DNA from 3 places in the Xanthomonas sp. NCPPB 3570 genome. Region 3 is predicted to be linked to each of the others. Evidence: predicted binding sites of a transcription regulator. Region 3 holds the regulator's gene; each other region holds the start of a gene.
The links. Region 3 encodes FliA, which starts transcription of late flagellar genes. Its sites were predicted from a motif close to TAAAGTTTNNCNNNCNNNGGCCGATAA; they were not measured.

Region 1 (3,238 bases), 670 kb from region 3:
GCCGGTCTCGATGTTGATCAGGCTGCTCAGCGCAGCATCGACTTCGGCGATCACCTTGTAGGTGTGGGTGTTCCAGTAATTGGCCTGCGACAACGCGGACACGTTGAAGTAGGCCACGCCGGCCAACGCCAGCAGGATGCAAAGGACCACGGCGAAACCGCCGTAGAGTTTGGTGGCGATCTTGAGATTCTTCAGCACGGCACTCTCCCGACAATGGGGCAGTTGTGACAACGACAGCGACACGGAACTGGCGGCGCGACCGGCGCCGCCAGGGAATGGATCAGGCGCGGCCCAGCAGCGCTTCGCTGCGGTCGCGATTGCCTGCACCGGGACGGCGCGCGGCAGCGGAGGTGGCACGCGGCGCCCAGCGCGAACCGGCCGCGCGCAGCGGCAGCGGCGCTTCGCTTTCGTCCAGCGTCTGCGCGGCACGGCGCGCAGCGGCGGACAACTGGAAGAAGGCCATGCTTTCCTGCAACTGCACGGCCTGCGTGCTCATCGATTCAGCGGTGGCGGCCAGCTCTTCGGAAGCGGTGGCGTTCTGCTGGGTGATCTGGCTCAGCTGCACCACCGCCACGTTGATCTGGGTGACGCCGGAGGACTGCTCCTGCGAGGCGGCAGCGATTTCCTGCACCAGGTCCGAGGTCTTCTTGATGCTCGGCACGATGGTCTCCAGCAATTGCCCGGCGCGCTCGGCCAGCTCCACGCTGGAACCGGCGACCTCGCCGATCTCCTGCGCGGCGACCTGGCTGCGCTCGGCCAGCTTGCGCACTTCCGCGGCGACCACCGCAAAGCCCTTGCCGTGCTCGCCGGCGCGCGCGGCCTCGATCGCCGCATTCAACGCCAACAGGTTGGTCTGGTAGGCGATGTCGTCGATGATGCCGATCTTGTGCGCGATCTGCTTCATCGCCGCCACCGTGGCCACCACCGCCTCGCCGCCTTCCAGGGTCTCGCGGGCCGCCTGCGCGGCCATGCCGTCGGTGACCTTGGCGTTGTCGGTGTTCTGCGCGATCGAGGCGGTCATCTGCTCCAGCGAGGCGCTGGTCTCTTCGACGCTGGCCGCCTGCTCGGTCGAGGCCTGGCTCAGCGACTGCGCGGTGGCGCTGACCTCCTCCGACGCGCCAGCCAGGCTCTGCGCACTGGCGTTGACCTCGCCGACCACCTGCTGCAGTTTCTCGACCATGCGCTGCATCGCCAGCAGCAACTGCGCGGTCTCGTCGCGGCCGCGCACCTCGATCGACATGCTCAGGTCGCCCTCGGACAGCGCATTGGCCACGCTGACCGCCTTGCCGATCGGCCGGGTCACGCTGCGGCTGATGAACACGCCCAGGCCCACGCCGAGCAGCACGCCGCCGATCACGATGGCGAGCATGGTGCGGGTGCTGCTGGCGTAGATTTCGTCGGTGACATCGTTGGCCTTGGAAGCATTGGCCTCCTTGATCTCGCTCAGTTCCGACATCAGCGCATCCAGTTCGTCGGAGCTGCTGCGCACGCCCTTGGAGAGTTCCGCGAGCTGCGCGTTGCCTTCCGGCAGCGGCTCGCGCATCACCGACTCGACGAACAGGCCGCGCCGCTCCAGGTAGGTCTTCCACACCTGGTCGAAGCGGGCCAGCTTGGCCAGCGTCGCCGGGTCGTCGAACGAGGTCCTAGCCTTGTCCATGTGCTCGACCACATTGGCGGTGTACTTGTCGATATTGGCCACGTGCTTGGCGCGGTCTTCCGCGGTGCTGGCCAACTGCAGGTTGGCGCGCGCGCGGCCGGCATTGATCAGATTGATGTTGGCCTCTTTGAGGTGCGACAGGCCGAGCAGCTCGCGCTCGTACAGCGCGGTGGCGTAGTCGTTGATCCGGCCCGAGTTGCGGATGCCGACCCAGCCGATGCAGGCGCCGATCGCCGCCACGATCAGGAATGCCGCCGTCAGCCTGACCCCGATTTTCATATTGCCCAACATGGTGTGTACCCCGATTTGTGTGTGTCCGCCTGCGCCGGGCGATGCGTCCGGCTGCGTGTCGCGGCGCCTCGCGGAGCGATGCCTCTGACTGAGTCGCCAGAGGACCGCTGCGCTGCAACGTCATGCGTGAGGGCTATCGGCGCAATCGAGGGCGCCTTTAAATCGCGTGAAAATTGCGGAATCCCGCATAAGACAAGCGCTTTCGCGACATTCGTGAATGCGAAAGAGGCATTGCGCTGCGGTGCTCGACGCGCAGCAGAGCAAGGGCGGGTCGCAACACGTCGATGTCGCACTTGTTCTGCAAAGGCAGAACACCCCGGTTTTGCACCGGAGCCAAAGTGGGATACCAACCCCTTTAATTTGTAGACAGAATGTGAAAGCAGCGCCGATATGTCACAAGCGCGATCGCGGCGGGCGGGCGCGGCGCATTGCCTTCACGCCATCTGCAGTGCCACAAGCGTGCGCCGTTCCGCCGCAGCGCCACCGCGCAACAGCCGCCGCGCATGCGCATGCTCCTCGGCATTCATGTCCTGCAGCGGCTCGAAGCGCTCGCCGACCCAGCTCGCCATCGGCACGCCGTCGCGGTACAGCACGCGCGCGCCCGGCAGCCGCGGTACCCGCGTGCCGGGGAGCACGCTGCCGAGGAGATTGGCCGGGTCGGCGGCAGCCACGCACAGCCAATTGCCGTCGCCAGGCTGGCGGCGTATCTGCCGCAGCAGGCCGATCGCCTCCGGCAGGGCGAACTGCTCGCCGGACAGGCCGTCGATGAAGCGCCCACCGCGGATCTCGCCGCGCGCTTCCAGCCGATGGTAGACGCGCAGCAGTTCGCGCCATGGCGGCAGCCACGCCGTCTCGCGCTCGAGCAGGCGCCAGCAGACCACGCCGTAGCGGCGCAGCAGCGTCCGTGCGACGTGCTCGACCGCCTCGCTGCGTGCGGCCGGGTCGTCGGCCTCGGCGTCGGCACGCAGTACGGCCCAGCGTCCGGCGTCCTGGATGCCGCCGTACAGCGCCATGCGCGGCCGCCGCCGCGACAGCGCCGAGGGACGCTTCGAGGGCGGCACCAGCAGGGCGCGCAGGCCGGCGTAACTGTCGCAATGGACCCGGCTGGCGGCGACCAGCTCGGCCAGCGCCGCCTCCAGTTCGGTGGACAGCAGGCGCGTCGCCTCGGCGATCTCGTCGAAGAACGAGGCGCCGTGCGCCTCGAGATGGTCGGCCACCTTGCGCGCGCGCGAGCCCAGCGTGCCGGCTTCCGGCGCTGGCGACAGCCGCGACCAGTGCCCGGCGCTGCGC
Region 2 (3,238 bases), 980 kb from region 3:
CTCATGGTCTCGACCACCTGGCCCACCACCACGCCGCCCTGCGAGGCCACCGAGGCCGCGCCGCTGGCGAGCTGGTTGGCCTGGCGCGCGTGCTCGGCGTTCTGCTTGACTGTGGAGGTCAACTCTTCCATCGAGGCTGCAGTCTCTTCGAGGCTGGCAGCCTGCTGCTCGGTGCGGCGCGACAGGTCGTCGTTGCCGGTGGCGATCTCGGTGGCCGCGGCATTGATGCTGACCGCGGCGGTCTGGATGCGGCCGACGATGCCGGTCAACTGGTCGGCAGTGGCGTTGGCGTCGTCGCGCATCCGCGCGAACACCCCGTGGAACTCGCCGTGCATGCGCGCGGTGAGATCGCCGGCGGCGATGGCCTGCAGCAGCGCCGACAGCTTTCCGAGATTGCGATCGCTGACCTCCATCATCGCGTTGAGGTCCTGCACCATCAGCCGGAAATCGTGCTGGAAGTGCGTGGCATCGCCGCGCGTGCTGAAGTCGCCGGCCGCGGCCGACGCGGCCAGGCGCTTGATCTCGGTATTGATCGCCAGCAGGCTGGCCTTGGCCGCGTCCATCGACTCGTGCAGCACCGCGCGGCTGCCGGGCAGGCGACGCGCGTCGCGGCGCAGGTCGCCGTTGGCGTATTCGTTGAGGACGGCGATGGCATCGACGATGGCGTCCAGGTGCTCGAACATCATGGTATTGATGCCCTTGCTCAGCTCGCCGTACACACCCGGGAAGTCCTGCGGCATGCGGTGGCTGATGTCCTTGTCCGCATGCAGTTCGATCATCAACGCGGTTTCGCGGGAGAAGCGCTGCAACTGGGTCTGCATTCCGCCCATCGCGAGCAGCAGGCGGCCAGGTTCGTCGCGTGCGTCGGTGGCCACGTCGTTGTCCAGGCGGCCGGCTGCGATGGCCTCGGCGGCACGGGTGGCGCGATTCAGCGGCACGGTCAGGCTGCGGGTGATCAGCCAGGCCAGCACACTGCTGACCAGCACCACCGCCAGGCCGCCGGCGATGAGCATGGCGCGCCCACGCGCCATCGCCGCCGTTGCGGCCGCATAGGCCTCGTTGCTGCGGGTGGCCTGCAGATCGGCGTAGCGGCCGATCGCGTCCTGCCATTTCTGTGTCAGCGGCGCCGACTTCCCCATCAGCAGGGCCAGTGCCTCATCCGGCTTGTAGTGCATGCCCAGGTCGATGACGCGGTTGTTGACGTCCACGGTCAGCGCGCGGGCGCGATCGACCTCCTCCAGCACGGCCTGGCTCTGCGCACCGCTGGGAATGGCACCCGCCCGATTGCGTGCCGCCTGATAGCGCGCGCGCTGCTCGGTGATGACCTTGGCGAAGCGGATGTTGTCCTCCTGGGAGGTCGGCAGCACGATGTTGCGGACATTGATCGCGACGGCCGAGCTCGCGTTGAGCATCTCGCTGGAAGCACGGATGGCGGCGATGTTGCGTTGGACGATGCCGTCCAGCCGCTCGCGCGCTTGGACCAAGGTCAGCAGCCCGGCAACGACCAGTGCCGAGGACAGCAGGATGAGGAGGCCGAACGCGGTGGCGAGCCGAGCGCCAACGTTGTAGCGCTGAAGGAATGCAATCATGGAGTGGCCTGTCTGGGGGAATGAAAGAGGCGATGGGATCGCCCCGGATCACGCACGACGACGCGATGGCCGTTGTGCGCGCCCGCATCGAGCGAGGATGAAGAAACCGTGAAAAAACGTTTGGAATCAAACGCTTGATGACGCACCCCGCTCGATGTGCGGGCGATGTAACGGCCCCTTGTGGCGGGACTTGAGAGGCGATTGCAGACAATTTATTGAACACCCTCAGGCATATGACAGGGGTGTGGAGAGCCCATGCGCGCGACGCGCGGACCGGCGGTTTTGCGTGAAAGGCGTGTGCATTTTTTATTGCAACAAGCGGCATGACGTTTGCATGCAGCACACGCGCGCGGCCAATGGAAAATGGAGCGATCCGATGGCGCACGCCGCCATCAGGGTGCGCGGCACAGGCGAAGAATGCGATCGCGTTCGCATTGCCGCACCGGTCGGAGACGATGAGTTGCGCGACGGCGCTCGGCGCGTGCGCGACATGGAGGCACGTCGACGGTGACGCGCGATGGATGCACGGATGACGGCGACGCGTGGAGCGGTCTACGCGCGCGCACCTGCACAGGGAAGCAACGTGACGGCGATGCACGGCGCAGAGGCGCGCGGTGGCGACGCCCTCCGGCCAGTCGCCGCATCGACCAGGGTGCGGTCGCTCGGCTGCCGCGCGCGGCGCCCGGATCGACCGGATACGACGCCGGCGGCACCAGGGCCGCCGGCCTTCGACAGAGCGAGCGGCGCGCACTGCGCCGCCCGCCCGATGACACAACCTCGTGCGGCTCAGAACTCCTGCCAGTCCTTGTCCAGCGCCATCGCCGCTGCCGGCTGCGCCGCACGTCGTGGCGGCAAGGCCTTCACGACTGCCGGACCGACGCTGCGCTTGCCTGCGGGCGTCGGGGCGGTGTGCTGACGCGGCGCCTGGACCACCGGCGTGGCCGCCGAGGCGTCCAGCTTGAACAGCGCCACGGCCTGGCTCAGTTCCACCGCCTGCTGTTCCATCGAGCGCGCCGCCGCACTGGCCTCTTCGACCAATGCCGCGTTCTGCTGGGTGCTCTCGTCCATCTGCGTCACGGTCTGGTTGACCTGCTCGATGCCGGCGGATTGCTCCTGCGAAGCCGCGGAAATCTCGCCCATGATGTCGGTGACGCGCTGCACCGAGCTCACGATCTCGGTCATGGTCTTGCCGGCCTGGTCGACCAGCGCCGAGCCCTCGGCGACACGGCTCACCGAGTCGTCGATCAGACCCTTGATCTCCTTGGCGGCGCTGGCCGAGCGTTGCGCCAGGGTGCGCACCTCGCTGGCGACGACGGCGAAGCCACGGCCCTGGTCGCCGGCGCGCGCCGCTTCCACCGCGGCGTTCAAGGCCAGGATGTTGGTCTGGAAGGCGATGCCGTCGATCACCGAGATGATGTCGGCGATGCGCCGCGACGCATCCTCGATCCCGCTCATGGTGGTCACCACCTGGCCGACCACCGCCCCGCCCTGCGAGGCGACCGAGGCGGCGCCCACCGCCAACTGGTTGGCCTGGCGGGCATGCTCGGCGTTCTGGCGCACCGTGGAGGTCAACTCCTCCATGGAGGCTGCGGTTTCTTCCAGGCTGGCGGCCTGCTGTTCGGTGCGGCGCGACAGGTCGTCGTTGCCGG
Region 3 (3,238 bases):
GCCATGCCCAGGGTTTCCTCCGCGGCGTGGCACAGCTCGACCATGGCGTTGATCGCCAGGAAGCCGGCGCCGCCCTTGAGCGTGTGGAAACCGCGGAACACGGCGTTGAGCTGGCCGCTGTCCTCGGGCGCCTGCTCCAGCGACACCAGCTGCTCGCCGAGCCGGTCCAGGATTTCCTGGGCCTCGATGATGAAGTCGGCAGCGATGTCGTCGGGTACGGCGCTCATGGCTAGAGCCTGCCGACGCGATTGGAACAGGCCACGTTGCCGTGTCCGGTTCCCAGGTGGTTGCGCGCGGCGCCGCGACAGGCCGACCGCCTGTTCAAGCCGTGCGCGGCCGCCTGGGGGCCGGACACGGCAACCCGAAGGGCCGCGCTTGGGTGCGCGCGAACCTGCGTCATCATTTGGTCGTTTGTTGACATAAATTCCCTCATTCTTCTCGCCGCGCGCACCCAAGTGCGGCGTGGCCTATTCCAATGGCGTGGGCAGGCTCTAGAGTCCCAATCCGGACAGCAGGTCGTCGGCGTCGTGCTGCGACACGCCGTGGCGGTCCAGGCCGGGCAGGGCCGGACCGGCCAGGCTGCCGTCGGCCTTCTTGTTTTCTTCCTTCGGCGGCAGACCCAGCGCGCCGAAGCCTTCGTGCACGCGGCGCACGATGCCGGCGACGCGGCGGATGATCTGCCCGGTCAGGTCCTGGAAGCTCTGCGCCAGGGCCATTTCGGTGAGGTTGTGGCGGATCTTGTCGAGGATCTCGCTCTGGTCGCCGCTGAGGCCGCCGGCGGCGAGCTGGTCGGCCAGCGCACGGCATTCCTCGGCCAGGTCCAGGGTGCGGTGGCTGGCCTGTTCGGTCATCTCCACCACGTGGTCCAGGCGCGAGCAGGCGTCGTCCAGCTCGCCGGCCTCGCTGGGCACCACCGGCAGTTCGCCGAGCGCCTGCCCCAGATCGCGCGCGAGCCGGCTCAGGCCCTGCATCATCGGCCGCGTGCGCCAGGCGGCGAGGGTGTCGATCTCCCTGCGCCAGCCGGCCTCGTCGCCGTTTTCCAGCGCGTCCAGCGCGCCTTGCAGGCGTTCGATCAGGGCGGTACGTTCGGCGGTGGCTTCCATTTAGGCGGTCGCTCCCAGGCGTTCGAAGATCTTGCCCAGCTTCTCCTGCAGCGTCTGCGCGGTGAACGGCTTGATGATGTAGCCGTTCACGCCGCACTGTGCGGCCTCGATGATCTGCTCGCGCTTGGCCTCGGCGGTCACCATCAGCACCGGCAGGTGCTTGAGCTTGTCGTCGGCGCGGATGTTGCGCAGCAGATCGATGCCAGTCATGCCCGGCATGTTCCAGTCGGTGACCACGAACTCGAACGGCGCCGAGCGCAGCGCGGCCAGGGCGCTGTTGCCGTCTTCGGCCTCGGCGGTATTGGTGAAGCCCAGATCGCCGAGCAGATTCTTGACGATGCGTCGCATCGTCGAGAAATCGTCCACGATCAAAATCCGCATGTTCTTGTTCACCACTGACTCCTAAGGGTTCCTATTCTTCGTCTTCCAGACCGGCATCGGCGACCTCGAACGCCTTCAGGCGTCCGCGCAACCGTACCGTGGCCTGGCCATGGATCTGACACACGCGCGACTCGCTGACCCCGAGCACCGCGCCGATTTCCTTGAGGTTCAATTCCTGCTCGTAGTACAGCGACAGCACCAACTGCTCGCGTTCGGGCAACTGCGCGATCGCCTTGCCCAGCTCGCGGCCGAATTCGCTGCGCTCGAGCATCTGCTGCGGATTGGGTCCGCCCTTGGCGATGGTATCCAGTTCGCCATGGTCCTCGATGCGCGACTCCAGGCTCAGCACCTGGCCGCGGGCGGCATCTTCCATCAAACGCAGGTATTCGGGAAGCGGCATGTCCATCGCCGCGGCCACTTCGTTGGCGGCGGCGGCGCGGCCGGTGCTCTGTTCGATCTTGCGGATCGCCGAGGCGGCGTCGCGGGCGCGGCGGTGCACCGAGCGCGGCACCCAGTCGCCACGGCGGATCTCGTCGATCATCGCGCCGCGGATGCGGATCGAGGCATAGGTCTCGAACGAGGCGCCCTGTTCGGCGTCGTAGCTGCGCGAGGCCTCGATCAGGCCGATCATGCCGGCCTGGATCAGATCGTCGATCTCGACGCTGGCCGGCAGCCGCGCCGCCAGGTGGTGGGCGATGCGCCGGACCAGGTCCGAGTGCTGGGTGATGTAGTCGTTGGCGCTGTTGCGCTGGACGGCGCGGTAGTGGGCGGCGGCGTTCATGCGGCCACCCCACGCTGGATGATGCGTTCGACGAAGAACTCGACGTTGCCGCGCGGGGCGGTCGGCGCCTGCCAGCGCGCGGTGCGCCGGGCGATCTCGCTGATCGCCTGCGCCGACGGGCTGGACGGGTAGGCCTTGACCACCGGCTGCTGGCGCTGCACCGACAGGCGCAGCCAGTCGTCCTGCGGCACGCAGCCCAGGTAGTTCAGCGACACGTCGCCGAGGAACTTCTCGCAGACCCGGCTGAGCTTGTCGTACAGCAGGCGGCCTTCGTTGAGGTCGCGGACCATGTTGGCGACGATCTGCACCCGGTCCACGCCGCGCTCGCGCGAGAGAACCTTGATCAATGCGTAGGCGTCGGTGATCGAAGCCGGCTCGTCGCAGACCACCACCACCGCGTCCTGCGCGGCCTGGCAGAACGTCAGCACGCTGTCGGTGATGCCGGCGGCGGTGTCGACGATCATCACGTCCAGCTCGCGCTGCAACTCGGAGAACACGTTGACCAGGCCCACGTGCTGGGCCGGCGGCAACTCGGCCATGTAGCGGCGGCCGGAGGCGGCGGGCACCACCATCAGCCCGTTGGGCATGTCGATCAGCACCTCTTCCAGGGTGCAGCGCCCGGCGACCAGGTCGGCCACGGTGAACTTGGGGGTCAGCCCCAGCAGCACGTCGACGTTGGCCAGGCCCAGGTCGGCGTCCAGCAGCAGGGTGCGCTTGCCCATGTCGGCCAGCGCCATGGACAGGTTGACCGAGATGTTGGTCTTGCCCACGCCGCCCTTGCCGCCGGTCACGGCGATGGTGCGCACCGGACCCAGCGGTTCGCTGCGCGTCGCCGACAGGGGGAAGGCATTGGTCAGATTGACGTAGTCACGCGACGGCATGGGTCTGCTCCGGAGTACAGGGCTTATCGGCAGCGCGCCGCAAATCTTCAAGGCGCAATACCAGGCTGGCGGCGTTGGCGCGGTGCAGGTCG

Region 1: a site for FliA is predicted at 2,082-2,108, ahead of AC1PLR_RS06970 (methyl-accepting chemotaxis protein). Genes of this name have one in related genera too.
Region 2: a site for FliA is predicted at 1,757-1,783, ahead of AC1PLR_RS14070 (methyl-accepting chemotaxis protein). Genes of this name have one in related genera too.

Annotation. Positions count from the first base shown of each region.
Region 1 covers NZ_CM161513.1:1,566,777-1,570,014, reverse strand. Annotated here, with positions in the region: partial or broken gene AC1PLR_RS06975 (CHASE3 domain-containing protein) at 1-54, opposite strand, end outside; gene AC1PLR_RS06970 (methyl-accepting chemotaxis protein) at 281-1,936, opposite strand; gene AC1PLR_RS06965 (DEAD/DEAH box helicase) at 2,383-3,238, opposite strand, start outside.
Region 2 covers NZ_CM161513.1:3,217,988-3,221,225, forward strand. Annotated here, with positions in the region: gene AC1PLR_RS14070 (methyl-accepting chemotaxis protein) at 1-1,589, opposite strand, end outside; gene AC1PLR_RS14075 (hypothetical protein) at 1,924-2,100, shown strand; gene AC1PLR_RS14080 (methyl-accepting chemotaxis protein) at 2,376-3,238, opposite strand, start outside.
Region 3 covers NZ_CM161513.1:2,236,973-2,240,210, forward strand. Annotated here, with positions in the region: gene AC1PLR_RS09805 (chemotaxis protein CheA) at 1-227, opposite strand, end outside; gene AC1PLR_RS09810 (protein phosphatase CheZ) at 492-1,103, opposite strand; gene cheY (chemotaxis response regulator CheY) at 1,104-1,496, opposite strand; gene AC1PLR_RS09820 (RNA polymerase sigma factor FliA) at 1,516-2,265, opposite strand; gene AC1PLR_RS09825 (MinD/ParA family ATP-binding protein) at 2,262-3,146, opposite strand; gene flhF (flagellar biosynthesis GTPase FlhF) at 3,133-3,238, opposite strand, start outside.